One region of the Kitasatospora sp. NPDC058032 genome, then DNA from elsewhere that is predicted to be linked to it. Evidence: predicted binding sites of a transcription regulator. Region 1 holds the regulator's gene; the other holds the start of a gene.
What was found. Region 1 encodes HrcA, which represses chaperone genes, less so after heat shock. Its sites were predicted from a motif close to TTNGCACTCNGNNNNNCNGAGTGCNAA; they were not measured.
Positions count from the first base shown of each region.

Region 2: the regulator HrcA is predicted to act here: its motif matches at 7,344-7,370, upstream of ACFVUH_RS28350 (FmdB family zinc ribbon protein).

Region 1 covers NZ_JBHVRK010000024.1:17,363-28,932, reverse strand. Annotated here, with positions in the region: gene ACFVUH_RS29690 (PhoH family protein) at 1-190, opposite strand, end outside; gene ACFVUH_RS29685 (ribonuclease Z) at 410-1,330, opposite strand; gene ACFVUH_RS29680 (histidine triad nucleotide-binding protein) at 1,335-1,688, opposite strand; gene ACFVUH_RS29675 (S41 family peptidase) at 1,791-5,033, opposite strand; gene ACFVUH_RS29670 (16S rRNA (uracil(1498)-N(3))-methyltransferase) at 5,110-5,859, opposite strand; gene dnaJ (molecular chaperone DnaJ) at 5,941-7,083, opposite strand; gene hrcA (heat-inducible transcriptional repressor HrcA) at 7,160-8,194, opposite strand; gene htpX (zinc metalloprotease HtpX) at 8,471-9,391, shown strand; gene ACFVUH_RS29650 (hypothetical protein) at 9,422-10,009, shown strand; gene ACFVUH_RS29645 (DUF2785 domain-containing protein) at 10,141-10,920, shown strand; gene ACFVUH_RS29640 (DUF3097 domain-containing protein) at 10,941-11,570, shown strand, end outside.
Region 2 covers NZ_JBHVRK010000021.1:72,330-89,703, forward strand. Annotated here, with positions in the region: gene ACFVUH_RS28310 (hypothetical protein) at 1-375, shown strand, start outside; gene ACFVUH_RS28315 (YhjD/YihY/BrkB family envelope integrity protein) at 412-1,371, opposite strand; gene ACFVUH_RS28320 (glycosyltransferase family 39 protein) at 1,458-2,957, opposite strand; tRNA gene ACFVUH_RS28325 (tRNA-Arg) at 3,230-3,302, shown strand; gene ACFVUH_RS28330 (phosphatase PAP2 family protein) at 3,390-4,241, opposite strand; gene ACFVUH_RS28335 (sigma-70 family RNA polymerase sigma factor) at 4,634-5,605, shown strand; gene ACFVUH_RS28340 (hypothetical protein) at 5,784-6,014, shown strand; gene mscL (large conductance mechanosensitive channel protein MscL) at 6,036-6,455, opposite strand; gene ACFVUH_RS28350 (FmdB family zinc ribbon protein) at 7,015-7,332, opposite strand; gene ACFVUH_RS28355 (MFS transporter) at 7,461-8,735, opposite strand; gene ACFVUH_RS28360 (potassium/proton antiporter) at 9,176-10,666, opposite strand; gene ACFVUH_RS28365 (penicillin acylase family protein) at 10,971-13,715, shown strand; gene ACFVUH_RS28370 (5-formyltetrahydrofolate cyclo-ligase) at 13,826-14,413, opposite strand; gene ACFVUH_RS28375 (GGDEF domain-containing protein) at 14,506-15,489, shown strand; gene galU (UTP--glucose-1-phosphate uridylyltransferase GalU) at 15,502-16,422, shown strand; gene glp (gephyrin-like molybdotransferase Glp) at 16,449-17,374, shown strand, end outside.

The DNA of each region.
Region 1 (11,570 bases):
CGTTGCCGCGGACGTGGATGTCGGCGGCGGGGAAGCCCTGCTCGATCACCCGCAGCAGCGAGTCGGCGGCGCCGAGCAGGGTGACCATCGGATGCTTCTCGGGGATGACGATCCGGACGCTGACGCGGCCGTCGTCGGCCGACTCGGGGCGCGGCTGTCCGTTGGTACGGGTCTGCGATGTGTCACTCATAGGTCGGCGCTGGGGCCTGCCTCATCCCATCCGTGTCTCGTGGTGCCGCTCGGGTCTCTCCGGGGCACCAGGGTACGCCGCGCACGTGATCGACGCGGCGGGCGGCGGGGCCGCACCCGACGATGCTGCGGCAGATCGCCGGGGTGGCGCGACCGGTTTTCCGCCCCGGCCGCCCGCCGTACCGGCGTCGGCGCGGGTACGCGTACGGGTACGGCCGGGTCACGTGCGCCGGGGCGGTACTGGTACCCGGACGAGGTCCTCGGCAAGCACGATCGGGCCGTCGAAGTGCTTGCGGGCGTCGGCGAGGTGCTGGCCGAGGTCCGGGTAGCGCTGGGAGAAATGGGTCAGCACCAGGCTGCGGGCGCCCGCCTCGGCGGCGACCTTGCCGGCCTGGCCGGCGGTGAGGTGGCCGTGGTCCTCGGCGAGCCGGGCGTCGGCGTCGGTGAAGGTGGCCTCGACGACCAGCAGGTCGGCGCCCTCGGCGAGTTCGTGCACGCCCTCGCAGAGCCGGGTGTCCATGACGAAGGCGAACCGCTGGCCGGGCCGGGGCTCGCTGACCTCGTCCAGGGTGATCCGCCGGCCGTCGGTCTCGATCGCGCCCTGCCGCTGCAGCCGGCCGACGTCCGGGCCGCCGATGCCCAGGGCGGCCAGCCGTTCGGGCACCAGCCGGCGGCCGTCCGGCTCGCTGAGCCGGTAGCCGAAGGACTCGACCGGGTGCGAGAGCCGGACGGCGTCCAGCGCGAAGCGGGCGCCGGGCACCGGCAGCGGGCCGGACTCCTCGATCGGGCGGGGGCGCAGCACGGCCGTCTCGTGGTAGGCGGTGGCGTGGCGCAGCCGCTCGAAGTACACCTCGCCGGAGGCCGGGAAGTAGACGTCCACCGGGTGCGGGACCCGGTCGAGGTTGATCCGCTGGATCACCCCGGCGAGGCCGAGGCTGTGGTCGCCGTGGAAGTGTGTGACGGCGATCCGGGTGAGCTGGGTGGCCGAGACCCCGGCGCGCAGCATCTGGCGCTGGGTGCCCTCACCGGGGTCGAGGAGCAGGCCCTCGCCGTCCCAGCGCAGCAGGTAGCCGTTGTGGTTGCGGTGCCGGGTCGGCACCTGGCTGGCGGTGCCGAGGACGACGAGTTCGCGCTGCGACACCCCGTCAGACCATGTCCTCGGTCATCGACCTGCCGCCGAGCACGTGGACGTGGGCGTGGAAGACCGTCTGCCCGGCGCCGGCGCCGGTGTTGAAGATCAGCCGGTAGTCCTGGACGCCCTCGTCGGCGGCCACCCGGCCGGCCTCGGCGAGCAGTTCGCCGGCGATCTCCGGCTCCTCGGCGGCCAGCGCGGCGGCGTTGGGGTAGTGGGCGTGCGGGATCACCAGGACGTGCAGCGGGGCCTTCGGCGCGATGTCGCGGAAGGCGAGCACCCGCTCGGTCTTGCGCACCACGGTGGCCGGGATCTCGCCCGCCACGATCTTGCAGAACAGGCAGTCGGGCTGCGGCTCGCCGGCCATCGGGTTCTCCTCGCTGGTGCTGCTCGGGTGGGTGCGTACGGCGGCATGCTAGCGGAGCCGCCGCGCGGCGGGAGGCCGGACCGGCCTCCCGCCGCGCACGGTCTAGCACTGCCCGGGCAGCGGCGGCGGGGTCTTCGCCGGCCGCTCGGCGAGCGCCGCCAGGGCCAGCCGCACGCCCTCGGCGAGCTGCGGGTCCTCCCCCGCCGCCCAGGCGTGCGGCGGGAAGGGCACCTCGACGTCCGGGTCCACGCCGTGGTTCTCCAGGCCCCAGCCGACCCGCTCCGACCAGAACGCGTACTTCGGCTGGGTCACCAGGGTGCCGTCCACCAGCGAGTAGCGGCTGTCGATGCCGATCACCCCGCCCCAGGTGCGGGTGCCGACCACCGGGCCGATGCCGAGCGCCTGGATGGCGGCGTTGACGATGTCGCCGTCCGAACCGGAGTACTCGTCGGCCAGCGCGACGACCGGCCCGCGCGGCGCGTCCTCGGGGTACGGCGACGGATTGGCGACGTCCCGGGCGACGCCCCAGCCGACGACCCGCCGGGACAGCTTCTCGATCACCAGCTGCGAGGTGTGCCCGCCCCGGTTGCCCCGGATGTCGACGATCACGCCCTCCCGGGCCATCTCCGAGCGCAGGTCGCGGTGGATCTGGGCCCAGCCGGTGGTCTGCATGTCCGGGATGTGCAGGTAGCCGAGCCGGCCCTCGGACAGCTCGCGCACGGCGGCCCGCCGTCCGGCCACCCAGTCGTGGTAGCGCAGCGCCTCGTCGTCGGCCAGCGGGACGACCACCGGGTGGCGCCGGTCGGTGCCGTCCTTGCCGGCCACGGTCAGCTCCACCGGCTGCCCGGCGGTGCCCGCCAGCAGCGGCGCCGGGCCGGTCACCGGGTCCACCGGGCGGCCGTTGACCGCCAGCACGGCGTCCCCCGGGCGGATCGCCGCGCCCGGGGCGGCCAGCGGCGAGTGCGCCCGCGGGTCCGAGGACTCGCCGGGCAGGATCCGGGCGATCCGCCACACCTCGCCGTCGCGGACCAGGTCGGCGCCGAGCAGGCCCTGCCGGCGGGCCGCCTCGGTGTGCCGGCCGGGCGGCACCACGTACGCGTGCGAGGTGCCCAGCTCGCCGTGCACCTCCCAGAGCAGGTCCACCAGGTCGTCGTGCGAACCCAGCCGCTCCACCAGCGGGCGGTAGCGGTCCAGCACCCCCGCCCAGTCGACCCCGGAGAGGTCCGGGCGCCAGAAGTTGTCCCGCATCAGGCGGCCGTTCTCGTCGTACATCTGCCGCCACTCGGCCGCCGGGTCGACGGTCACCCGCAGCCGGTCCAGGTCGACGTCGATCTCCTCGTCCTCGCCGGACGCCTTGTGGCCGGCGGGCAGGATCCGCAGCTCGCCCTCGTCCAGCACCGCCAGCCGGGTGCCGTCGCCGCTCACCGCGAACGCGTCCAGGCCGTCCACCAGCTGCTCGGCCCGGCGCTTGCGGAGGTCGAAGCGCTCCAGGGTGGGCCGCGGGCGCTCGTCGTCCAGCGAGGCGGCCTCGTCGCCCAGCTCGCCGACCAGCGGGACGCGGGTCCACAGCACCCCGTCCTTGGCGGCCCGCAGGGTGCCGAACCGGCCGCCCTCGACCGGGAACGGCACGATCCGGTCGGCGATGCCGTCCAGGTCGACCCGGGTCACCGGCGGCGCGTCGGCCCCGCCCTCCTCGCCGTCCGGCCGCTTGCCCTTGGGCTCGTCGTCCTCGCCGCCGACGGTCCGCCCGGCCCGGCTCGGCCCGAACGGGGACGGCGTGTCGGCGGCCAGCGTGATCAGGTACGGGCGGCAGCCGTTGGGGAACGACAGGTCGAAGACGTGCGAGTCGTACACCGGGTCGAAGTTGCGCACCGAGAGGAAGGCCAGGTGCCGGCCGTCCGCGGTGAAGGCCGGCGAGTAGTCGACGAACCGCTGCGGGGTCGCCTCGCAGACCGTCCGGGTGGCCAGGTCGGCCAGCACGATCTGACGCAGCGACCACGGGCCGAGGGTCGGCTGCGACCAGGCCAGCCAGGCCGAGTCCGGGCTGAACGCCAGCCCGCCGACCTCGCCGTCGGTGCTGTGCGCCAGCTCGTGCACGGAGCCGTCGGCCAGCGAGACCAGCAGCACCCGGCCGTCGTGCGCGCCGACCGCCAGCCGCTTGCCGTCCGGCGAGACCACCAGCGCGCGGACCCGCCCCAGCTCCCCGGCGGCCAGCCGGCGGCGCTCGGCGCCGAGCGCCTCGGGCGCGTACTCGATCGCGTCCTCGCCCCCGGCGTCGGTCACCCAGACCACGCCCTGCGCGGCGTCCTCGCCCGCCGCGCCCGGCACCACCCGGGCCAGCCGCCCGCGCACGCCCGGTGTCTCGTCCAGCACCCGGGCCGGTCCCTCCCGGTGGGCCAGCCAGTGCACGGTGCCGCGCACCACCACCGCGCCCGCCCGGCCGGTGCGGTCCGGGGCGGCGCCCTCCAGCCAGTACGCGGCGGACACCGGGCGGGGCCGGCGGCCGGCGCGCGGGCCGGCCGGCCGGACGTCGAGGCGGCGCGGCTCGGCGCCCGCCAGGTCGTCCAGCAGCCACAGCTCGCCGGCGGCGTGCCAGACCACCCGGGCGCCGTCGGTGGCGGCGTCGCGGGCGTAGAAGCCCTCCGGGGAGCTGCCGTGGCGGCGCAGGTCGGAGCCGTCCGGGAGGCTGGAGTACGGCGCGCCGACGCCCTCGTGGTCGGAGAGGAACGCGATGCGCTCCCCGACCCACAGCGGCGACTCGATGTTGCCGTCCAGCTCCTCGTGGACCCGCTCGAAGCGCTCGGTGCCGATCCACAGCTTGCCGGCCCGCCCGCCCCGGTACCGCTTCCACCAGGCCGGCTCCACGCCGAACGCCGAGACCAGCAGCGCCCGGTCACCGCCCGGCTCGAAGGCCAGCCCGCCGACCGGGCCGTACGGCAGCCGCACCGGCTCGCCGCCGTCCAGCGGCACGGCGTGCGCCCAGGTGCGGCGCAGCGAGGCCTGCCCGGCGGCGGTGGTGGCGATCGGCCGGCCGTCCGCCGTCCAGCCGCGCAGCTGGGTCTGCGCGTCGCCCCAGTGGGTGAGCCGGCGGGACGGGCCGCCGTCCACCGGCGCGAGGTGCACCTCGGGGGCGCCGTCCCGGGTCGAGGTGAAGGCGACGTACCGGCCGTCCGGGGAGAAGCGGGGGCGGCGGACCGGGACGTGATCGGCCGTCAGCCGCCAGGCCCGGCCGCCGTCCAGCGGGGCGAGCCACACGTCGTTCTCGGCCACGAAGGTGATCAGGTCGCCGTGCAGGTGCGGATGGCGCAGATAGGCGCCCACGGGAGTGCTCTCGGGTTCGCTCACACCCGTCACCCTAGGCACCCGGCCGCGCCGCGCGCCCGGACTTTACCGACCCCGAACCCCCGCGGGGGACGCGCCCCTACGACCAGCGGCCGGTGCGGCCCAGCAGCAGCGCGCCGGCCGCCACCCCGGCGGTGGAGGTGCGCAGTACCGAGGGGCCGAGCCGGTACGGCTTCGCGCCGTGCTCGGCGAAGGCGGCCAGTTCCTCCGGGGAGACGCCGCCCTCCGGGCCGACCACCAGCACCAGGTCCCCGCCGTCCGGCAGCGCGGCCCCGGCCAGCGGCTCGGCGCCCTCCTCGTGCAGCACGGCCGCGAACGCGGCTCCGGCCAGCACCGGGGCCAGCTGCCGGGTGGTCATCGGCTCGCGGACCTCGGGGAAGCGCAGCCGGCGCGACTGCTTGCCGGCCTCCCGCGCGGTGGCCCGCCACTTGGCGAGCGCCTTGGCGCCGCGCTCGCCCTTCCACTGGGTGATGCAGCGCGAGGCCGCCCAGGGGATCACCACGTCCACGCCGACCTCGGTCATGGTCTCCACGGCCAGTTCGCCCCGGTCGCCCTTGGGCAGCGCCTGGACGACCACGATCCGCGGCGCCGGCTCCGGCTCGCGGCGCACGGCCGTCACCGTCACGTCGACCGCGTCCTTGCCGTGCACCGCCGCGACGGTGCCGTCCACGCCCAGGCCCAGACCGTCCGCCAGGGTGACCGCCTCGCCCGGCTCCAGCCGCTTCACCGCGGCCGCGTGCCGGCCCTCCGGCCCGTCCAGCCGCACCGGCGCGCCGGGCGCGGCGGCGGCGATCCGCTCGGTCTCGACGACGAACACGGGCGCGGTCATGCGGGGAACCTCCGGGGTGGGAACGGGAACGGGGACGCAAAAGGGGTGCCGAGGAAGCCTCGGCACCCCCGCGCGGGACGGCTACCGGCCGTTGAAGGCGTCCTTCAGCCGGGAGAACAGCCCCTGCTGCCCGGGCGCGAACTGGCCGGACGGCCGCTCCTCGCCACGCAGCACCGCCAGGCGGCGCAGCAGGTCCTCCTGCTCGGCGTCGAGCTTGGTGGGCGTCTGCACCTCGACGTGCACTATCAGGTCGCCCCGGCCGCCGCCGCGCAGGTGGGTGATGCCCCGGCCGTGCAGCGGGATGGACTGGCCGGACTGGGTGCCGGGCCGGATGTCGACCTCCTCCACCCCGTCCAGCGTCTGCAGCGGCACCTGGGTGCCGAGCGAGGCCGCCGTCATCGGGATGGTGACGGTGCAGTGCAGGTCGTCGCCGCGCCGCTGGAACACCGCGTGGGTGGTCTCGGCGATCTCGACGTACAGGTCGCCGGCCGGGCCGCCGCCGGGGCCGACCTCGCCCTCGCCGGCCAGCTGGATCCGGGTGCCGTTGTCGACACCGGCGGGGATCTTGACGGTCAGGGTGCGGCGGGCGCGGACCCGGCCGTCGCCGGCGCACTCCGGGCACGGGGTCGGCACGACGGTGCCGAAGCCCTGGCACTGCGGGCAGGGCCGGGAGGTCATGACCTGGCCCAGGAAGGACCGGGTGACCTGGGAGACCTCGCCCTTGCCGCGGCACATGTCGCAGGTCTGCGCGGAGGTGCCGGGGGCCGCGCCCTCGCCGCTGCAGGTGGTGCAGGTGACGGCGGTGTCGACCTGGAGTTCCTTGGTGGTGCCGAAGGCGGCCTCCTCCAGGGTGATCTCCAGGCGGATCATGGCGTCCTGGCCGCGCCGGGTGCGCGAGCGCGGGCCGCGCTGGCCGGAGGCGGCGCCGAAGAAGGCGTCCATGATGTCGGAGAAGCCGAAGCCGGCCGCCCCCGCGCCGAAGCCGCCCGCCCCGCCGCCGCCGTTGGGCGAGAGCGGGTCGCCGCCGAGGTCGTAGACCTGGCGCTTCTGCGGGTCGGAGAGCACCTCGTAGGCGGCGTTGATCTCCTTGAACCGCTCCTGCGTCTTCGGGTCCGGGTTGACGTCCGGGTGCAGTTCGCGCGCCAGGCGCCGGAACGCCTTCTTGATCTCGTCCTGCCCCGCATCCCGTCGGACGCCGAGTACCGCGTAGTAGTCCGTGGCCACCAAATGCTCCGCTTGTTCCGCCTGTAAGAGTGCTTGCGACTGCGGGACGCGCCATGTGGATGACGCGCGCCCGTTCCTACGACTCGGCCAGGATCTGGCCCACGTACCGTGCCACCGCTCGCACCGCCCCCATTGTGCCCGGATAGTCCATCCGAGTCGGACCGATCACACCCAGTTTGGCCACGCTTTCGTCGCCCGAACCGTAACCGACCGAGACGACCGACGTGGAATTCAGCCCCTCGTAGGCGATCTCGCGGCCGATCCGGACCGTCATCCCGGCGTCCGCGGTCTCACCCAGGAGGCGGAGCAGGACGACCTGCTCCTCCAGTGCCTCCAGCACCGGCTGGATGGTGAGCGGGAAGTCATGGCCGAAACGGGTCAGGTTGGCCGTGCCGGCCAGCATGATCCGCTCCTCGCTCTGCTCGGCGAGCGTCTCGAAGAGCGTCGCCAGCACGGTCGTCACGGTCGGCCGGTCGGCCGCCTCGAACAGCGCCGGCAGCTCGTCCAGCAGCCCGGGAACGTCCGGGAGGCGCTGGCCGGCGGCCCCCGCGTTGACCCGGGCCCGCAGATCCGCCAGCAGCGTCTCGCCGACCGTGCCCGGGCAGTCCACCAGCCGCTGCTCGACCCGGCCGGTGTTGGTGATCAGCACCAGCATCACCTTGGCCGGGGCCAGCGCGACCAGCTCGATGTGCCGCACCGTGGAGCGGCTCAGCGAGGGGTACTGCACCACCGCGACCTGGCGGGTCAGCTGGGCCAGCAGCCGCACCGTGCGGGCGACCACGTCGTCGAGGTCCACCGCGCCGTCCAGGAAGTGCCGGATCGCCCGCCGCTCGGGCGCGCTCATCGGCTTGACCTCGGCCAGCTTGTCGACGAACAGCCGGTAGCCCTTGTCGGTGGGGATCCGCCCGGCGCTGGTGTGCGGCTGGTGGATGTACCCCTCCTCCTCCAGCGCCGCCATGTCGTTGCGGACGGTGGCCGGGGAGACCCCGAGGTTGTGCCGGTCCACCAGGGCCTTGGAGCCGACCGGCTCCTCCGTCCCCACGTAGTCCTGGACGATCGCGCGAAGCACCGCGAGCTTGCGGTCGTCGAGCTGGCGGACCTCACCGGCCATGGGGCACGCACCTCCGTCTTCACGCGTTGTCCGTTGTGACACGCCGTTGTGGCATGTGTCCGCATTTCGAGCTGTCCGGTCCGGCCCCGCGGGGCCCCGGCCTTGGCACTCTGAACGCCCGAGTGCCAGATCCGTACCTGCCAGTGTAAGGCCCGGGTCCGACGGCAGGAACGGCCCGGCCGGAGTGATCCTGCCCGCAGTCCGCGGCGCGCGGATGATGCCGCGGGCCCGCCCGGGTGGCAGCATCGAAAGCGGACGGCGAACGGAGGAACAGCGATGTCGACCTCGGGCCAGCACACCCGTTTCGCCCCCGACCGCGGCCTGACCGGCCGGATGGTGGGGACGATGTTCCTGATCGGACTGCTGTACGTCGGCTTCACCGGGCTGCTCATCGCCCTGCTGCGCGGCGCCTGGCCGATCATCGTCCTGATCTCCGGCGGCCTTTTCGTCGCCCAGTTCTGGTTCAGCGACAAGATCACCGAACGGGCCATGGGCGCCCATCCGGTCACCCCGGAGCAGTACCCGCAGCTGCACGGCGCCGTCGACCGGCTCTGCGCGCTCGCCGACATGCCCAAACCGCGGGTCGCCGTCGCCCGCAACGACATGCCGAACGCCTTCGCCACCGGCCGCAACCCGCAGAACGCGGTGGTCTGCGTCACCACCGGCCTGCTGCGCCGGCTGGAGCCGGAGGAACTGGAGGGCGTGCTCGCCCACGAGCTGTCGCACGTCGCCCACCGGGACGTCGCCGTGATGACGGTGGCCGGCTTCCTCGGCGTCCTGGCCGGCGCGATGACCAGGATCGCCATGTACGGCGGCTTCATGGGCGGCGGGCGCAACAGCAACGACCCCAACGCCGCGATCGTCGCGCTGGTCGTCCCGCTGGCGTCGATCGCCGTCTACGCGATCAGCTTCCTGCTGACCCGGATGCTCTCCCGCTACCGGGAGCTGGCCGCCGACCGGGCCGCCGCCCAGCTCACCGGGCGGCCCAGCGCGCTGGCCTCGGCGCTCACCAAGGTGACCGGCCAGATCGCCGCCATCCCGACCAAGGACCTGCGCCAGGCGCAGGCCTACAACGCCTTCTACTTCGCCCCCGCGCTGAGCGCCCGCGAGGCCGCCACCCAGCTGTTCTCCACCCACCCGACGCTGGAGCAGCGGCTGGCCCAGCTCGCGAAGATCTCCGCACAGCTCGGCCGCTGACCCGTTGACCCTCCCTCCGGAAGGACCGCCGTGGGAATCCTGGACGCGCTGTTCGGCCGCACCAAGCCCGTCAAGCCCGACCTCGACCAGCTGTTCGGGGTGCCGTCCGCCGCGCTGACCCTGGAGGCCGCGGCGGGCTTCCGGCCCACCGGGCTCGGGTCGGTCTGCTTCGCCTCGGTCGAGGGCGGGGCCTTCGACGAGGTCGAACGCCAGGTCCGGGCGCTGCTGGACGCCGGCACCGAGCGCGGCGGCGTCCCCGTCGAGGCGTCCAAGGACGACTACGGCTACTCCTGGCTGCTCGCCCGGCACACCTCCGAGGAACTGCCCGACCTGGTCAACGACCTGCACGCGGTCAACAGCGAGCTGGAGGCGAACGGCTTCGGGCCGCAGCTGCTCTGCTCGCTGGTCGGCTTCCGCGACGCCGCGGGGCGCCGGCCGCTGGCCCTGGTCTACCTGTACAAGCGCGGTACCTTCTACCCCTTCGCGCCGCTGCCCGGCCGCGGGGAGAAGCGCGACAGCCCGCTGGAGCTGGAGGTCAACGCGATGCTCGGCAACGACCTGCGGCTGGAGAAGGACCTCACCCGCTGGTTCCCGGTCTGGGGCGCGCCGGGCCTGTGAGCGCGGGGGCGTGGACGCCGGGGCGCGGGGCGTGGACGCCGGGGCGCGGGGCGTGGACGCCGGGGCGCGGGCCCGGCGCGCGGGCCGGAAATCCGGTGGCCGCCGCTCCCCCGCTCACCTAGGGTCCGACCATGATCGACTGGAGTGCGCTCGAAACCGCCGCCCCGACCCCCGACACCCTCGCCGCCGTGAGCGCCGCCCTGCGGTCCGCCGACCCGCACGTGCGCGACACCCTCGCCTACGAGCAGCTGTGCCGCTGGGCACCCCTGCTCACCCCGGAGCAGCGCCTCGCCCTCGGCGACGAGATGGCCGAGCGGCTGTCCGACCCCGAGATCCAGGCCCGCACCTTCGCCCCGCTGGTCCTCGCCGAGCTCGCCGACCTCGGCGCCCACCGCCCCGCCTGGCTGGACGCCTTCGCCCACTGGTACCCCGCCGAGAGCGACCTGCGCGGCTGGGACGGCGAGCTCGGCTGGCTGCACGCCGTCGCGCACGGCGCCGACTACCTGGCCGCCCTCGGCCGCGGCCCGCTGCTCGCCGACCCGACGCCGCTGCTGGAGCTGGCCGCCGCCCGGCTGCTCGCCCCCACCGACCACGTGCTGGACGCCATGGAGGACGACCGGCTCGGCCTCGCCCTCGCCCAGATCCTCGCCCGCCCCGACCTGACCGAGCGCCAGGCCCTCGGCTGGCTCGACCCGATCGCCGCCCAGCCGCCGCGCCGCCCCTCCGCGACCTCCGGCGGCGTGCCCGCGGTCGTCTCCAACACCCTGCGCACCCTGCGGATGCTCCACGTGCTCGCCGACCGCGGCGTGCGCATGGAGCGCGGCGCCGACCCGGTGCCGCTGCCGCACTCGGCCGCGCTGCGCGAGCGGATCGCCGGGATCCTGGTGGTGAACTCGCCGTTCACCGGCTGACGCCTCGTAGACTCCGTGGAATGCGCAGCCGCCAGTACGGACCCGATCTGACCCCGCCGTGGAAGAAGCAGGCCCCCGCGCCGGAGGTGCCCGCCGAGCGGGACCTGGTGGTGGAGGAGGCGGCGAGCGGGTTCTGCGGGGCGGTGGTGCGCTGCGAGAAGACCGCCGAGGGCCTCACCGTCACCCTGGAGGACCGGTTCGGCAAGCACCGGGTCTTCCCGATGGTCCCGGGCGGCTTCCTGCTGGAGGGCCGGACGGTCACCCTGGTCAGGCCCTCGGCTCCGGCCCCCTCCCACGCTCCCGGCCGCACCGCCTCCGGCTCCGTCGCCGTCCCCGGCGCCCGCGCCCGGGTGGCCCGCGAGTCGCGGATCTACGTCGAGGGCCGGCACGACGCCGAGCTGGTGGAGCGGGTCTGGGGCGACGACCTGCGGATCGAGGGCGTGGTCGTCGAGTACCTGGAGGGCGTCGACGACCTGCCCGCGATCGTCGCCGACTTCGCCCCCGGCCCGGACCGGCGCCTCGGCGTCCTGGTCGACCACCTGCTCCCCGGCACCAAGGAGCACCGCATCGCCGCCCGGGTCACCGGCCCGCACGTGCTGGTCGTCGGCCACCCCTACATCGACGTCTGGCAGGCCGTGAAGCCCTCCTCC
Region 2 (17,374 bases), on a different contig from region 1:
CAGCCGGCGACCACCGCCGAGCCGAGCATCCTCAAGGTGGTGCAGACCGTCAGCGCCAAGCAGATCCAGGCCGCGCAGGACGGGCTCACCGGGCAGACCCTGGCCAAGCAGGGCGATGTGGTCGGCCGGATCGAGGACGGCCTCGGCGGCTCCGTCCCGGTGGTCGCCGCCCAGGACCTCACGGTGGCCGGCTTCCCCGGCGTCACCGGGACCCTGGTGCTGGACCCGCTGAAGGTCGGCCACCAGGCGGCGGCCGGCACCAAGGTCGGTGTGCTGCGCGCGGGCGAGGGCGACAACCGGGTGGAGGTGCCGGTCGTGCTCCGCTCCGACCTCGCCCCGCCGTCCATCGTCTCCCGGCTGACCCGAGCGCTGTGAGGCGCGCCCGCTGAACCGCTCCGGGCGGCCCGCGCCTCAGAAGCGCGGGCCGCCCCACTGCCCCGGTGCGGTGCGCGAGCCCAGCAGCCGGGCGACCGCCTCCTCCTCGGCCACCACCCGGCCCAGCGCGATGGCCAGGGTCAGTCCGGTGAACACCACGATCAGCCAGGACAGGCCGGTGAACACCACGCCGAACGGGCCGAAGTTGCCGATGCTGCGGTTCATCGCGGCCGGCAGGTAGACCCGCGAGGCCACCCCGATCCCCACCACCCCCACGCCGCAGAGCAACGCGCCCGGCAGGAGGGGCAGCCAGCGCACCCGGGCGCCCAGCAGCAGGTGCTGGGTCCACCACCACAGCGCCGTCGCGAGCAGGAAGGTCAGCGGTACGCCCAGCCAGGCGCCCAGGCCGAAGCCGTCCTTCACCGGGGTCTGGAACGCCAGGCAGACCAGCCAGACCAGCAGCCAGGCCAGCCAACGCCAGGCCGCCACCCTGGTCCCTGACCTGGGCAGCTCCCAGCAGCGTTCGCAGACCCGCTGCATCGCCCGGCTCAGTGCCGTCGCCGACAGCAGGGTCACCAGCGCGCCGACCATCCCGAAGCCGGTCTCCTGCTCGTGCCCGCTCCCGAGCATCTGCTGCACCGAGTGCGCCGCCTGGCCCTGCAGGCCCAGTTCCTTGCGAAGCGAGTGCACCACGCCGTTGCGGATCGCCGTCGGGGCGAAGACCGCGACCACGAACAGGGCGGGCAGCGCGCTCAGGAACGCCTGGGCGGCCAGCCGGGTCGCGGAGTCCAGCAGGTTGACCCGGAGCAACTGGTGCAGCGCCCGGCCGACCATCGGGACCTGGTCGGGCAGTCCGCGGGCGGATCCGGCCAGGGCCGCCGACCGGTGCCGCCACCGGGCGGTCCGCCGCTCGTCGTGCGCGGCGTGCTCGTCCCGCTCGTCCCGGTCGTCGCCGCCGCCCGGGCCCGCCGGTTGCCCGTTCGGCTGCTCGCTCACCGCCGTCCTCCCGACCATGGTCGCCGTGCTCCATGGTCGCCCCGCCCCGGGCCCCGCGCACCCGGACCGCCGGAGCACGCGGGGCTTCAGCTCCCGGTGCGGGTACCGTCCAGCAGCGCCAGCGTCATCCCGCCCAGCGGCGTCACCTGCTGCGGCGTCCCGAACCGGGCGCGCAGCGCGTCCGCCTGGTCGGCGGGCACCGCGGCCAGCGGGTCCGCGGTGTTGCCCAGCACGACCAGCCAGGTGCGGCTGCCCGTGCCGGTGCACTCGGCGGGGTGCGGGCACGGCACCGGGAAGAGGTCCTCGGCCCGGACCGCCCCGGTCGCCTCGAACAGGGGGTACGGGCGGACATCGGCCGGTAGGTAGTAGGAGACACCCGGGCCGACCATCGACCAGGCCTGGTCGCCGAGCGGCACGGCCAGCCCGTCGCCCGGCCGGTAGCCGGCCGCGATCAGCCGGGCCACCTCCCGGTACGGCTCCTTCGACTGCGCGTGCGAGCCCGCGTAGCGCACCAGGGACTGCTTCGGCAGGGCCGTCACCCCGGCCACCGCCACCACGCCGACCGCGAGCAGCAGGCCGGCCGCCCGCACCTCCGGCGGGGTCCGGCCGGGCCGGGCCGCCGCGGTCACCGCCGCGTAGCCCGCGCCTATCCCGCAGCCGGCCAGCGCGGCCCAGGCGGGCACCGTGAACAGCAGGTACCGGTCGAGGAAGTACGAGGTCGGGCCGAACGAGAAGGCCCAGACCGCCAGCACCGGCAGCACCGCGAGCAGCAGCAGCCGCAGCGCCGGACCGCGCCGCCCGGGCAGCGCCAGGGCCAGCAGCGCCAGCACCAGGAAGACGTGGAAGACCCGGGCCGAGCCGAACAGCGGCTCGCCGAAGTGCCACAGCTGGTCCAGGGTCGGTCGGCCGAGCCAGCCCAGCTGGCGCTCGGACTGCCGGCGGCCCAGCAGTGCCACCGGCAGCACCGCCGCCACCAGGGCGGCGAGCACCAGCACGAGCCCCGCGAGCAGCCGCCGCCGCGCCGGTCCACGGGTCCGCCACAGGTACGGAGCGACCAGCGCGGCCTGACCGGCCAGGGCACTCAGCGAGACCAGGTGCGCCGCGCCGGCCACCGCCATCGCCAGGTCGTACGGCGCCCACCGGCCCAGTGTCGGCCGTTCCAGGGCGCGCAGCAGGAACCAGCTCGCCGCCGCGACGGCACAGGTCACCAGCGCGTACGAGCGGGCCTCCTGGGCGTACCGGGAGATCAGCGGGACCATCGCGAAGAGCAGCCCGGCGCAGACGCCCGCGACCCGGCCGCCGAACAGCCGCTCGGCGGTCAGCGCGGTGAACGCGGCCGCGCCCGCCATCGCCAGGACGGAGGGCAGCCGCAGCGAGATCTCGGAGTCGCCGAACAGTGTCGTCCAGCAGTGCAGCAGGACGTAGTAGGCGCCGTTGCTGGCGTCCACGTGCTGCAGCATCCGCAGCAGGTCGCCCAGCGTCCGGGTGGCCGAGACCCAGCTCGCCACCTCGTCCCGCCACAGTGCCGGCGTCCCCAGCCGGTAGGCGCCCACCGTCAGCATGACCAGCGCGGGGGCCAGCCACACGAACGGTCCGGCCGTCTTCCGTGCGAGACGGAGGACGGGGCCCCGGTCCCACCGGTCACCCGACGCCATCTGCCGCTCCCGTCCTCTTCCCCCGCCGGAGGGGCCCCGGACCCCGTCGGTCCGAGGGTCCGTTCCCCCCAGGCTAACCGCGCCCCGATCGGCCGGGCGGACGGCCCCCGTCCCACCTGACCCACCGTCGGCCGCTCCGCCCGCCCGCTCCGTGCCGCCCACCCCCGCGCCCCCGATCCGCTAGGCTGTCTGCGGTCGTCCCCGCCTCAGTAGCTCAGGGGATAGAGCACGGCTCTCCTAAAGCCGGTGTCGCAGGTTCGAATCCTGCCTGGGGCACAGCGCCGGTCACGGCGGATGACGTGAATGCGGGCCCCCTCGGTTGCGATCGAGGGGGCCCGCGGCGTTTTCCGGGGTGAGGGGGTGTCAGCGCAGCAGGCCGTCCGGGTGGTCGGCGGTGTCCTCCGGGCTGGGCTCCGGCGTGGGATCCGGGGAAGGATCCGGGGTGCGGCCGGCGGAGGTCCGGGGCCGGTGGGTGGGGGAGACGAGCACGCGTTGGACGCGGGGGCGGGTGCGCCGGTTCACCCGGCGGAAGTCGCGGGCCAGCGCACCGGGGCGGGCGAGTTCGACGAGGACGGTGACGCTGCCGAGGACGATGCCGGCGGCCAGCCAGCCGCCCAGGACGTCGCTGGGCCAGTGGACGCCCAGGAAGACCCGGGAGGCGCCGATCCCCAGGACGGTCAGCGCGGCGATCGAGCAGGCGGTGATCCGCGCGGCCCGGCCCGCCCGGGGCCAGAGCAGGCCGACCAGGACGGCGCAGGCGATCGCCGAGGCCATCGCGTGACCGGAGGGGAGGGCCGGGCCGCCGGCGTGCGCGACCGGGTCGGAGAAGGTGGGGCGGTGGCGGCCGAGGGAGAGCTTCAGCACCCACTGGCCGCCCCAGCCGGCCAGGGTCTGGGCCGCGACCCAGCCGCCCAGCGTCCGGGCGCCGATCAGCCAGAGCCACAGGGCGGCCGCGCCGAGCACCGAGCGCATGGTGACCGTTCCGCCGATGTCGGAGAACAGCTGGACCGAGGCGGTCCACGCGGTGTGATCGGCCGCGAAGCGGTGCAGGCGGTCGACCGGTTCGCGGTCGAGCCGGGAGAGCGGGCTCCAGCCGGTCTGCACCAGGGCCGCCAGGACGGCGAACAGCGCGGCGCAGCAGACCGCGAGTGCCGCGTGCCGGAGCAGGTGGCGATCACGCGGGGTGATGGAGGGCGAGCTGTTGGTCAGGTGCATGGCTGACACCTTCCCAGCCGCCCACGCCGATCGTGCGCCGCGGCGATAGCGATTTGGCATCTTTTGTGCGGAGGGCCTGCGTGCGCCGGGGTGTGGGTGCGTCCCGCGCGGGAACGCGCTCGCGGCCCGCGGGGTTGTGGGGAGGGAGGGTTTGCGCGGGGGTGCGCCGAGGGGCCGGAGAAACACATCCGGTTGCCGGTCCGTCACCCTCGGTCCGCATCGCGGGTGAAATCGAGCAGGATACTGCATCGCCGGAAGAAGTCTGAGCGACTTGGGAATGTTGTCCGGATTCTGTTCGTTGGATCGTTACGTGTGAGGCCCGCGGGGCCCGCACTTCTTGCCCTCTCCGGGCAGGCAGCCAGACCGCGGCAACACCAGCAAAGGGAGCAAGCATGGCCACCCGTGCCGTCGTTCGCGACAGGGCCGACCGGACTCGCGCGGCCCGCCCGACCAACCTTGAGGCCGACCGTGACCTGGTCGGCATGTACCTCGACGAGATCGCCAGGACGCCCCTGCTCGATGCCGCCGAGGAGGTCGAGCTCTCCCTGCGGATCGAGGCCGGCGTGTACGCCCAGCACCTGCTGGACGAGGGCGGGCTTCCCGAGGGTGTGCGGCGCGAGGAGCTGGAGGCGATAGCCGAGGACGCCGAGCGCGCCAAGGACGTCTTCATCCGGTCCAACCTCCGCCTCGTGGTCGCGGTGGCGCGGCGCTACCCGCGCAGCGGCCTGCCGCTGCTCGACCTGATCCAGGAGGGCAACGCGGGCCTGGTCCGCGCGGTGGAGAAGTTCGACTACGCCAAGGGCTTCAAGTTCTCCACCTACGCGACCTGGTGGATCCGTCAGGCGATCACCCGGTCGATCGCGGACCAGTCGCGCACCATCCGGCTGCCCGTCCACCTGGTCGAGGAACTCGGCCGGATCCGCCGGGTGCAGCGGGAGAAGTCGAAGGAGCTGGGCCGGGAGGCCGAGCCCGCCGAGATCGCGGCCGAGCTGGACACCACCGAGGCCCGGATCAAGGACGTGCTGGACTGGGCGAGGGACCCGGTCAGCCTGAACATGTCGGTGGACGACGAGGGCGAGACCCAGTTCGGCGACCTGGTCGAGGACACCGGGGCGACGTCCCCGGAGGACGCCGTGATGGTCATGCTCCGCCGTGAGGAGCTGGACGGCCTGATCGGACGGCTGGACGACCGGACGGCCTCGATCATCCGGTCGCGGTACGGCATGGAGGACGGCCGCGAGCGCACCCTGACCGAGGTGGGCAAGCAGCACGGGCTGACCCGTGAGCGGATCCGCCAGATCGAGAAGCACGCACTGGCCGAGCTGAAGAAGATCGCCGACCACGCGGGCTTCGAGGCGGCGTGACGCGGGGGCGTGGGCCCCGGGCGTGTCCTGGGGGTGACGACGGCCGGCGGGCCCGGTGCGGAAGCGGTCCGCACCGGGCCCGCCGTCGTGCCGGTGGCGTTCTAGGCTGGTGACGGCGGGGCTGGTGAGGGCGGGCGGGAACGTCGGCGGGGGAGGATCGGGAGCTGTGGAGGCGAAGGTGGCGGAAGAGCAGGCGGTCGACGGGCAGGCGGCCGAGAGGAAGTCTGCCGAGAAGAAGCCGGCCGAGCGGGCGGCGGCGAAGGCCCGGCTGGTCTTCGGCGATCCGCTGGAGCGGCAGTCCCGGGACGACACCGACACGGGCTGGGGCGACCGCCCGGGAGCGGGGGAGAGCGGTGGGCGGGGACTGGACTGGTACCTGAGCCAGCGCCCGCCGCACCACGGCGACTGACGGCCCTGCCCCCGCCGGGCCTCAGCCGGCCCGGGTGACCAGGGCGTCGCGGATCTCGGTGAGCAGTGCCACCTCCTTGACCTCGGCCTCGGTCTGGACCTCGGCCAGGGTCTTGCGCTTGGCGGTGAACCTGGTCATCGGCAGGATCAGGAAGAAGTAGACGACGGCCGCGGTGATCAGGAACTGGAGGGCCGCGCTCAGCACGCTGCCCCAGAGGATGAGGATCCCGGACGTGACCTCGCCGGTGTCGGACAGCTCGCAGGGTCCCTTGAGGCAGGAGCTGTAGGACGCGAGGTCCTTGGCTCCGAACGCGCCGACGATCGGGTTGATCACGCCCTTGACGAAGGTGTTGACGATGTTGGTGAACGCCGCGCCGATGACCACGGCGACGGCCAGTTCGACGACGTTTCCGCGCAGCAGGAATTCCTTGAAGCCTTTCATGCCGCGTGAACGACGGAGCCGTTCGACGGTCACGGATGACTTTCTCCCCCCTCCGCCGGACAACCCGTTCGGCCCACCGGGGGCGGTGCTCCCGGTGTGGGCGGCCCCGCCAGGACCGGGCCGAGGGTGAGCACGGCCGCCGCCGCGAACAGCAGCACGGCCGGGACGGGGGCGCGGTAGCGCAGCAGCTGCCGCAGTCGGCAGCGCGGGCCCGCACGGCCCCCGATCGGCGGGAACGACGGCACCGGCTGCCGGGGCGGCACGCTCGGCGCGGGCAACGGCGGGATCGGCAGCGAACGGGGGGACAGGACGGGCGAACCGGTGCGCACGGGCACCTCCGGGGTCGGCTTCGGGTTCCGTTGACCGCCACTGTGGGCCGCCCGCGCCGCCGCCGGAAGCGGCTTTTCCCGGGCTGTGGAAAACCCGGGGCTGTGGACAAGAACCTTCACTCCGACGAGTGAACCGACCGCCCCCGGAAACGACGGACGGCCCGCCGCGCCCGCCTGGAAGCGGGAACGGCGGGCCGTCCGGAAAGCTGGTGCCGGTGCCCGGCCGAAGCTCAGCCGGCCGCCGGAGCGGGGCTCGCGGCGGGGGCCGACGGCTTCGACGAGGACGAGCCCGAAGAGCCCGACGAGGACGAGGCGGCCGACGTCGACGAGGAGGACGAGGACGAGGCCCCGCCCACCGAGCTGCTGGAGGACGAGCGGCTGTCGGTCCGGTAGAAGCCGGAGCCCTTGAAGACCACGCCCACCGCGGAGAAGACCTTGCGGAGCCGCCCCTGGCAGTCGGGGCACGTGGTCAGCGGCTCGTCGGTGAACTTCTGCACCGCCTCCAGGCCGTTGCCGCACTCGGTGCACTGGTACTGGTACGTGGGCACTTGTCTTCCTCCTGGCACTCTCGCCTGATGAGTGCTAACGATGGTCAATGATGCGGCATTCCGGTGGATCAGTCCAGCGACTCGAATGTGAGATGAGTCGGGCCACCGGTCCGATCCGGCCGTTCCGCTCAGCCCTCGGCCGCGCCCACCAGCCGGCCGCGGGCGCCCCGATCCCCGGAGCCCGCGACCACCGGGCCGCGCGCGGCCCGCGGAACCAGCAGCCCCCGCAAGGTCACCAGCGCGATCAGGCCCAGCCCGGCGCCGGCCACCGGCACCAGGAAGCCGATCGAGGGCCCGTGCGCGTCGATCAGCTGCCCGGCCGCCGTCGCGCCGGTCGCCAGGCCCAGGCCGATGGCGCCGGTCAGCCAGGTGAAGGCCTCGGTCTTTGCGCCGTCCTCGACCAGCGTCTCGACCAGGGTGTAGCCGCTGATCAGGGTGGGCGCGATGGCCAGGCCGCAGACCAGCCCGGCGATCGAGAGCGCGACCAGGCCGGGCATCGCCCACAGGGTCGAGCAGCCCAGCACCAGCAGGCCGTAGCTGATGATCATCCGCTGCTGGACGGGGCGCCGCCAGGCGATCACGCCGTACAGCACGCCGGCCACCATCGAGCCGCCGGCGAAGATGCCGTACACGGTGCCGGCGGCGCCGTGCTGCCCGACCGAGTCGGCGAAGGCGTTCACCGAGACCTGCAGACCGCCGAAGACGGTGCCCACGCCGAGGAAGGCCCCGGCCAGCAGCCGGACGCCGGGCGAGGCGAGCGCGGAGGCCTGCCGGACGCCCGGCTCGCGCACCACCCGGGCGGGCGCGGTGCGCCGCTGGGCGGCGAAGGCCAGGCCGCCGACCAGGGTCAGCGCGGCCTCGGCGACCAGCCCGGTCGCGGGGTTGACCGAGGTGGCGACGGCGGCGGCCAGGATCGGGCCGATCACGAAGGTGAACTCGTCGGTCACCGACTCGAAGGCGAAGGCGGTGCTCACCTTGGCGGCGGAGGTGGCCGGGGCGCCCTCGGCGGAGAAGGTGGCGATCCAGCGGGCGCGGACCATGGCGCCGATCTGCGGGACGCTCGCCCCGGCGGGGGCGGCGGCCAGGAAGAGGCTCCAGGCCGGCGCGTGCCCCAGCGCGAGCGCGATCAGTGCGCCGACCGAGACCGCGTGCACCAGGACGGCCGGGACGAGCACCGCGGCCTGGCCGTACCGGTCGGCGAGCCGGCCGGTCTGCGGGCCGATCAGCGCCTGGGCGACGGCGGCCACCGCCGCGACGGTGCTGGCGGTGCCGTACGAGCCGTGGGTGTCCTTGACCAGCAGCAGGATGCCCATGCTGAGCATCGCGTAGGGCAGCCGCGCGACGAACGCGGGGGCCAGGAAGGTCCAGGCGCCGGGCGTGCGCAGCAGCGCCCCGTAGCCCACGCGGGCGGGCGCGGCGGCGGGCGCGGCGACCGCGGTCGCGGCCTCGGCGGCGGTGGTCTCCGCGGGAGCGGTGGCCAGGGCGGGCTGGGCGTCCTCGACGTCCTCGACCGTTCGGCGCGCCGTCACGGTCGGTCCTTCCTGCTGCCTGGTAGCGCGGCAGGGCATGGGGTGGCCCCGACGGCGCCGAGAGTCGTCCTCTCGCGCGTCGACCGGGGTAGATACCGGGCCGGTCCGGCGGTGGGCCGGGGCCGGGCCGCGGCCGCCGAGCGGTCGCGCCAACTCTGCTTCAGACAGATGTTGGGGATTCGGTGTATCAACCAAAGAAATTTACGCGCGTAGACGCGCGCTCACCCCGACCTTACCGGACGGACCCGAACTTGTCCCGTGACATCGGGGTGAACACTCGAACACCAGATCGAAGCTTCAGTCGCCCCGCCCGCTCAGCCGCCCCGCCCGTTCAGCCAGTCGGCCAGCTTGCCGCCCTTGTCCACGGCCCGCAGCCGCCGCTCGGCCGCCTCGCCGACCTCGTCGGTGGTCACCACCAGCAGCTCGTCCCCGCCGCGCAGCACGGTCGTCCGGTCCGGCACGAAGCTGTTCCCCTCGCGCACCACCAGGGTCACCGCCGCCCCGGCCGGCAGCCGCAGCTCACTGACCTCCACGCCGGACATCTTCGAGTCCGGCGCCAGCGCGACCGACAGCAGGTGCCCGTGCAGCTTCTCCAGCGGCGCGGACTCGATGTCGAGGTCCTGGCCCATCGAGCCCTCGCCGATCCGCAGGGCCTTGGCGACCCAGGGCAGGGTCGGGCCCTGGAGCAGGGTGAAGACCACGACCAGGATGAAGACGATGTTGAAGACGTCCTGCGCCAGCGGCGCGCCGGAGACCAGCGGGATGGTGGCCAGCACGATGGGCACCGCGCCGCGCAGCCCGGCCCAGCTGAGCAGGGCCTGCTCGCGGGCCGGCAGCCCGAACGGCGTCAGGGTCAGCACCACCGAGAGCGGCCGGGCGAGGAAGACCAGCACCGCGCCGATCACCAGCGCGGGCACCACGGCCGAGCCCATCGACTCGGGGGCGCAGAGCAGGCCGAGCAGCACGAACATGCCGATCTGCCCGATCCAGGCCAGGCCGTCGGCGAAGCCGCGCACGGCGGGCCCGTGCGGCAGTTTGGCGTTGCCGAGGATCACCGCGCTGACGTAGACGGCGAGGAAGCCGGAGCCGTGCAGCAGCGCGCCGCCGGCGTAGGCGAGCACGGTGAGCGCCATGACGGCGATCGGGTAGAGGCCGGAGGAGGGCAGCGCGACGCGCTTGACGCCGAACGCGCCCAGCTTGCCGACCGCGAGGCCGATGGCCAGGCCGACCGCCAGCTCGGCGGCGATCGTGCCCAGCAGCACGTACCAGGAGTCGTGCGCGCCGACCGTGGCGAAGGAGACGACCAGGATGACCACGGGTGCGTCGTTGAAGCCGGACTCGGCCTCCAGCAGGCCGGTCAGCCGGCGGGGCAGCGGCACCGTCCGCAGCACCGAGAAGACGGCCGCGGCGTCGGTGGAGGAGACGATCGCGCCGAGCAGCAGCGAGGTCCGCCAGTCCAGGTCGACCAGGTAGTGCGCGCCGGCCGCGGTGACGGCGACGCTGATCCCCACGCCGACGGTGGCCAGCACCGTGGCCGCCGGCATCACCGGTCTGGCCTCGCGCCAGTTGGTCTTGAGGCCGCCCTCGGCCAGGATCACCACCAGTGCCGCGTAGCCGAGCACCTGGGTGAGCTCGGCGTTGTTGAACGAGATGCCCAGGCCGTTCTGGCCGAGTGCCACGCCGATGCCGAGGTAGATCAGCAGGCTGGGCAGGCCCGATTTCGTGGACACCCGCACGGCGACCACCGCGACCAGCAGGATCACGGAGAACTCGAGGAGCAGCTGGTTCAGGTGGTCGACATTCACGCAGGGGCACCTCGGGCGTGGCAGCGGGCGGCGGACGCGGTACCGACAGGGGTGGCGGCGGAAGGCACCGACTTACTCCCCTTGCGGATCGTTACTCAGTCTAACATTTTGCCATATCTTTAAGTTCACTTGTCGACGGTTCCGTCACCCCCCGCCTCCGGCTCCGCTTCCGACCTCCCCCGATCCCACCGTGAGCGTCCCCCGTGCACGGCCGCCAGCCGGGGCGGCCTAATGTGGTCCTCTGTCACGGCTCCGTGCTCCTGACATGTCCGCCCGCCCCCCAGTGAGGACCGCAAGGACCCAGATGCCCCGCTCCAAGAAGTTCCGGCGCGCCCGTCTGATCGTGATCGTGCTGGTCGTGCTGCTGGTGGCCGGCGCCGGCTACGGCGGATACCGGGGGGTGGCCGCGGTCCGTGCGTCCTTCCCGGAGGTCGACGGCAGCGTCAAGCTGGCGGGCCTGAGCGCGCCGGTCGACGTCAAGCGCGACGCCAACGGCATCCCGCAGCTCTACGCCGACACCTCCGAGGACCTCTTCCGCGCCCAGGGCTACGTCCAGGCCCAGGACCGCTTCTGGGAGATGGACGTCCGGCGGCACATCACCGCGGGCCGGCTCTCCGAGATGTTCGGCGACAGCCAGGTCGAGACCGACTCCATGATCCGCACCATGGGCTGGCGCCAGGTCGCGCAGAAGGAGTTCGACACCGTCCTGAGCGCGGACACCAAGAAGAACCTCCAGGCCTACGCGGACGGCGTCAACGCCTGGCTCGCCGAGCACCCGGGCGGTTCCTCCGCCTCGCTGGAGTACGGCCTGCTCGGCGTCGTCAACGGCGGCTACAAGCCCGAGCAGTGGTCCCCGGTCGACTCGGTGTCCTGGCTCAAGGCGATGGCCTGGGACCTCTCGGGCAACCTCCAGGAGGAGATCGACCGCTCGCTGCTCGCCCAGGACTTCAGCCGGGAGAAGATCGACGAGCTGTACCCGGACTACCCGTACGCCCGCAACGGCACGATCGTGAAGACCGGCACGGTCAACGGCACCGCCTACAAGCCGGCCGACGGCTCCACCCCGGCGGGCAACGGCACCGGCACCGGTACGACCGGCGGCACCGGTACCGGCACCGCCCAGGGCGCCGCCGCCACGAAGGCGCTGCTCAAGGACGTCACCGACCGGATCGACGCGCTGCCCGAGCTGCTCGGCCGCAACGGCCAGGGCATCGGCTCCAACTCCTGGGTGGTCGCCGGCAGCCACACCACCACCGGCAAGCCGCTGCTGGCCAACGACCCGCACCTCGGTCCCGGCCTGCCCTCGGTCTGGTACCAGATGGGCCTGCACTGCCGGACCGCCTCGCCGGCCTGCCAGTACGACGTCTCCGGCTTCACCTTCGCCGGGATGCCCGGTGTGATCATCGGCCACAACAAGGACATCGCCTGGGGTCTCACCAACCTCGGCGCCGACGTCACCGACCTCTTCCTGGAGAAGGTCACCGGCCCGGACACCTACCTGGTGGACGGCAAGGAGGAGAAGTTCGAGCTCCGCAAGGAGACCATCAAGGTCGCCGGGGGTGAGGACCGCACCATCACCGTGCGCACCACGAAGACCGGCGCCCCGCTGATCTCCGACCCGAGCACCGAGCAGCAGAACGTCGGCAAGTACGCCCCCAACGGCGACTCCGCCCCGGACCGCGGCACCGGCGGCTACGGCGTCGCCCTGCAGTGGACCGCGCTGATCCCGGGCAAGACCATGGACGCGATCTTCTCGCTCGACCGCGCGAAGGGCTGGGACGACTTCCAGAAGGCCGCCGCGGACTTCGCCGTCCCGGCCCAGAACCTCATCTACGCCGACGCCAAGAACATCGGCTACCAGGCCCCCGGGTACATCCCGGTGCGCGGCAAGGGCGACGGCCGCTACCCGGCGCCGGGCTGGGACTCCGCCTACCAGTGGAAGAAGGACCCGGTCCCGTTCAGCGCCCTGCCGTGGAGCCTCAACCCCGCCAGCGGCTACATCGTCACCGCCAACCAGGCCGTCGTCGAGCCCTCGTACAAGTACGGGCTGACCAGCGACTGGGAGTACGGCACCCGGGCCAAGGAGATCACCGACCAGATCGAGGCCAAGCTCAAGAACAACGGCAAGATCTCGCCGGACGACATGCAGGACATGCAGCTGGACAACACCAGCATCCTGGCCAAGACGCTGGTCCCGATGCTGCTCAAGGTCGAGATCGACGACCCCTACGTGCGCGAGGCCCAGGACCTGCTGAAGGACTGGAACTACCACCAGGACGCCGACTCGGCCGCCGCCGCCTACTACAACGGCGTCTGGCGCCAGCTGCTCACCCTGGCCTTCGGCCAGAAGTTCCCGGCCGACCTGCGGGCGAAGGACAACTGCCTGCTGGTCCGCGAGCAGGCCGACCCGACCAAGCCGGACAGCAAGTCGAAGATCGTCACCGAGTGCGGCACCCGTGACCCGGGCCGGGCGCAGCCGGACGGCGGCGACCGCTGGAACGAGGTGGTCCGGCAGCAGCTGGAGAAGCCCGACAGCGGCTGGTGGACGTACATCGACTCCCAGCACAAGGAGCAGAAGGGCCTGGACAACCTGCTGCGCGAGGCGATGACCAACGCCCGCCAGGAGCTCACCTCGCTGCTCACCAAGGACATCACCACCTGGAGCTGGGGCCGGCTGCACAAGCTGGAGCTGCGCGAGCGCACCCTCGGCTCGGACGACTCCTCGATCGCCTCGGGCGCCGTCCACAAGCTGCTCAACCGCGGCCCGTACCGCCTCTCCGGCGGCTCGGCGGCGGTCGACGCGGCGGGCTGGAACGCGGCCGCCGGGTACCAGGTCGACTGGATCCCGTCGATGCGCATGGTGATCGACCTGAACGACCTCGACGCCTCGCGCTGGATCAACGTCGGCGGCGCCTCGGGCCACGCCTTCCACGAGAACTACAACGACCAGACCGACCTCTGGCTCAAGGGCAAGCTGTTGACCTGGTCGTACTCGCCGGACGCGGTCGAGAAGGCGACCAAGCACAAGCTGACGCTGACCAACGGCTGACGCCGCCCCGCGGCGCCGGCCCGACGGCACCGACCACCGACCACCGACGGCCCCGCCCCCGGACACCCGGGGCGCGGGGCCGTCGCCGTACGGCCGGGCGCTTCGCCCGCTCACCCCAGCCGGTGCGTGCCCGAGGGGGTCAGCGCGAGGTCCACCGGCCGGTCGTGCGGCTCCGCCGGCACCCGGTCCAGCAGCTCGTGCTCGTACAGCAGCACCGCCAGCACCGGCCGCGCCCCGGACCGCTCCAGCCGGGCCAGCACCCGGTCGTAGGAGCCGCCGCCGCGCCCCAGCCGCAGCCCCCGCCGGTCCACCGCCAGCCCCGGCAGCAGCACCAGGCCGGCCTCGGTCACCGCCTGCGGACCGAGCCGCTCGCCGACCGGCTCCAGCAGCCCGCGCCCGGCCGGGGCCAGCGCCTCCGGGCCCGCGTACGGAGCCCAGTCCAGGTCGTTGTCGGCCATCAGCACCGGCAGCAGCACCCGCACCCCGCGCGCCCGCAGCGCGTCCAGCAGCGGACGGGTGCCCGGCTCGGCGCCCACCGAGACGTACGCCGCCACGGTGGCCGCCGCGGCCGCCAGCTCGCCGGCGTGCCCGGCCAGCGCCTCGGCGGTCCGCTCGCGGGCCTCGGGCGGCAGCGCCCGCCGTTCGGACAGCAGCCGTGTCCTCAGCTCGCTCTTCTCGTTGTGCACGGGATGCTCCACCGCTCCTCCACCGCTCGACCTCGACCGCTCTGGACCCCGACCCCGGTGCGACCGGGACGCCCCAGAGCCTGACACGCGGAAGGCGCCCCCCGATGTCCACCCCGCTGCTGGTCCAGGCCCTGGCCGCGCTGAGCGCCCCCGCGCTGGCCGGCGCCGCCGTGCTCGGCGGCCGGCTGCGGCGCGGCTCGGCCCGCGCGGCGCGGCGCGAGGCCGCCCTGCGCGAGCGCCTGGCCGCGCTGGAGTCCCGCAACGCCGAGCTGGAGCGCACCGCCTCCTGCGACCCGGTCACCGGCGTCTGGAACTACCGGCACCTCCAGCTCACCCTGGACCGGGAGATCGACCGGGCCCGCCGGGCCGAGCGGTCGGACCCGCTGGACGGGCCGCGCCCGCTGGCCGTCCTGCTGCTGGAGATCAGCGGCTTCGACGCGGTGGTCGCCGAGCACGGCCGGGCCCGGGCCGGGACGGTGCTGCGCGACCTCGCCCAGCGCCTCGGCATGGAGATCCGCCGCTCCGACACCCTCGGCCGGTACAGCGGCGAGGAGTTCCTGGTGGTGCTGCCGGACACCGGCGCCGAGGGCGCGGCCCAGGTCGCCGACCGGCTGGTCTGGTCGGTCCGCCGCCACCTGCTGCTGGACTGGTCCTCCGGCGACCGGGAGGGCCGCCGCCCGTACGGCAACGGGCTCACCGCCGCGGTCGGCCTGGCCGTGCTGCCCGAGGACGGCGCGCACGCCGCGGTGCTGCTGCGGGCCGCCGACCGGGCGCTCGCGGCGGCCCGCGCGGCCGGCGGCGACTGCCGGCGCCGGGCCGCGCCCCGGACCGTCGCGGCGGACGCTCCGACGGGTGTTCCGGAGGGTGTGCCGGCGGCTGTTCCGACGGGCGTTTCCGTACGGCCGGAAGGAGTCTTCGCAGCCGAACGTGACCGTTCGGGAAAGGCGGGTAGTCTGTCGCCCTGTGTCGGAGGGGACCCCCTCACCCCGCCCGCCACGTCCCCTTTGCCTGCCATTTCGGCCGGGTCCGGCGACGTGCTGCCCAAGCATCGGTCAACTGCGCCCGGTCAGGCGAAATACGTGCCTTAGTAAGGTAAACGCATGACGACGACGAACTCCCGTACCCCGGTAACCAAGGCAGTGGTCCCCGCGGCCGGTCTGGGTACCCGATTCCTGCCGGCCACCAAGGCGACTCCGAAGGAGATGCTGCCCGTCGTCGACAAGCCGGCGATCCAGTACGTCGTCGAGGAGGCGGCCTCGGCCGGCCTGTCCGACATACTGATGGTCACCGGCCGCAACAAGCGCGCGCTGGAGGACCACTTCGACCGCGCCTACGAGCTGGAGGAGCTGCTCGCCCGCAAGGGTGACCAGGACCGTCTGCGCCGGGTCCGCGAGTCCGTCGAGCTCGCCAACATGCACTACGTCCGCCAGGGCGACCCGAAGGGCCTCGGCCACGCCGTCTCGGTCGCCGAGCAGCACGTCGCCGGGCAGCCCTTCGCCGTCCTCCTCGGCGACGACCTGATCGACCCGCGCGACCCGCTGCTGGCCCGCATGATCGAGGTCCAGCAGGAGCTCGGCGGCTCGGTCGTCGCGCTGATGGAGGTCGACCCCTCCCAGATCCACCTGTACGGCTGCGCCGCCGTCAAGCCGAACGGCTTCGGCGACGACGTCTTCCAGGTCACCGACCTGGTGGAGAAGCCGGAGACCGCCGACGCCCCGTCGAACTACGCCGTCATCGGCCGCTACGTGCTCGACCCGTCGGTCTTCGACGTGCTGCGCGAGACCGAGCCGGGCCGCGGCGGCGAGATCCAGCTCACCGACGCCCTGCGCGAGCTGACCAACCGTCCCGCCGACACCGGCGGCCAGGTCCACGGCGTGCTGTTCAAGGGCCGCCGCTACGACACCGGCGACCGCGCGGACTACCTGCGCGCCATCGTCCGGCTGGCCTCCGAGCGCGAGGACCTCGGCCCGGACTTCCGCACCTGGCTGCGCGAGTTCGTCGCCTCCGAGCTGCAGGACTGACACACCGACAGAGAGCGAGCGCGCCGATGACCGGGTCCACGGAGAGCGGTACCACCCCCGCAGCCTGCTGCGACGACTCCGCGGGCCCGGCCCCGGCCACCCGCTCCGCCGCCCGTCCGGACGGTCTGTGGACCGTGGACGAGCACCTCGCCGACGTCCTGGCCACCGTCGGCCCGCTGCCCGCGATCGAGCTCCAGCTGCTCGACGCGCAGGGCTGCCGGCTGGCCGAGGACGTGCTCGCGGAGGGGGACCTGCCGGCCTTCGACAACAGCGCGATGGACGGCTACGCGCTGCGCACGGCCGACACCGTCGGCGCCGGCTCCGCGTACCCCTCGGTGCTCACGGTGGTCGGCGACATCGCCGCCGGCGCCGGTGACCTCCCCAAGGTCGGCCCCGGCCAGGCCGCCCGGATCATGACCGGCGCCCCCGTCCCGCCCGGCGCCCAGGCCGTCGCGCCGGTCGAGTGGACCGACGGCGGCACCGGGACCGGCCGCCCCGCCGACGCGATGAGCGCCCCGGTCGAGGGCGAGGAGGTCCGGGTGCTGCGCCCGGTCGCCGAGGGCGCCCACATCCGCCGCCGCGGCAGCGACGTCACCGCCGGCACCCGGGTGCTGGCCGCCGGCACCCGGCTCGGCCCCGCCCAGCTCGGCCTGCTCGCCGCGGTCGGCCGGGCCACCGCCACCGTCCGCCCGCGCCCGCGGGTGGTGGTGCTCTCCACCGGCAGCGAGCTGGTCCAGCCCGGTGAGCCGGTCGGCCCCGGGCAGATCACCGACTCCAACAGCTTCACCCTCACCGCCGCCGCGCGGGACGCCGGCGCGATCGCCTACCGGGTCGGCGGCGTGCCCGACGACGCGGCCAGGCTGCGCGCGGTGCTGGAGGACCAGCTCGGCCGGGCCGACCTGATCGTCACCAGCGGCGGCGTCAGCGTCGGCGCGTACGACGTGGTCAAGGA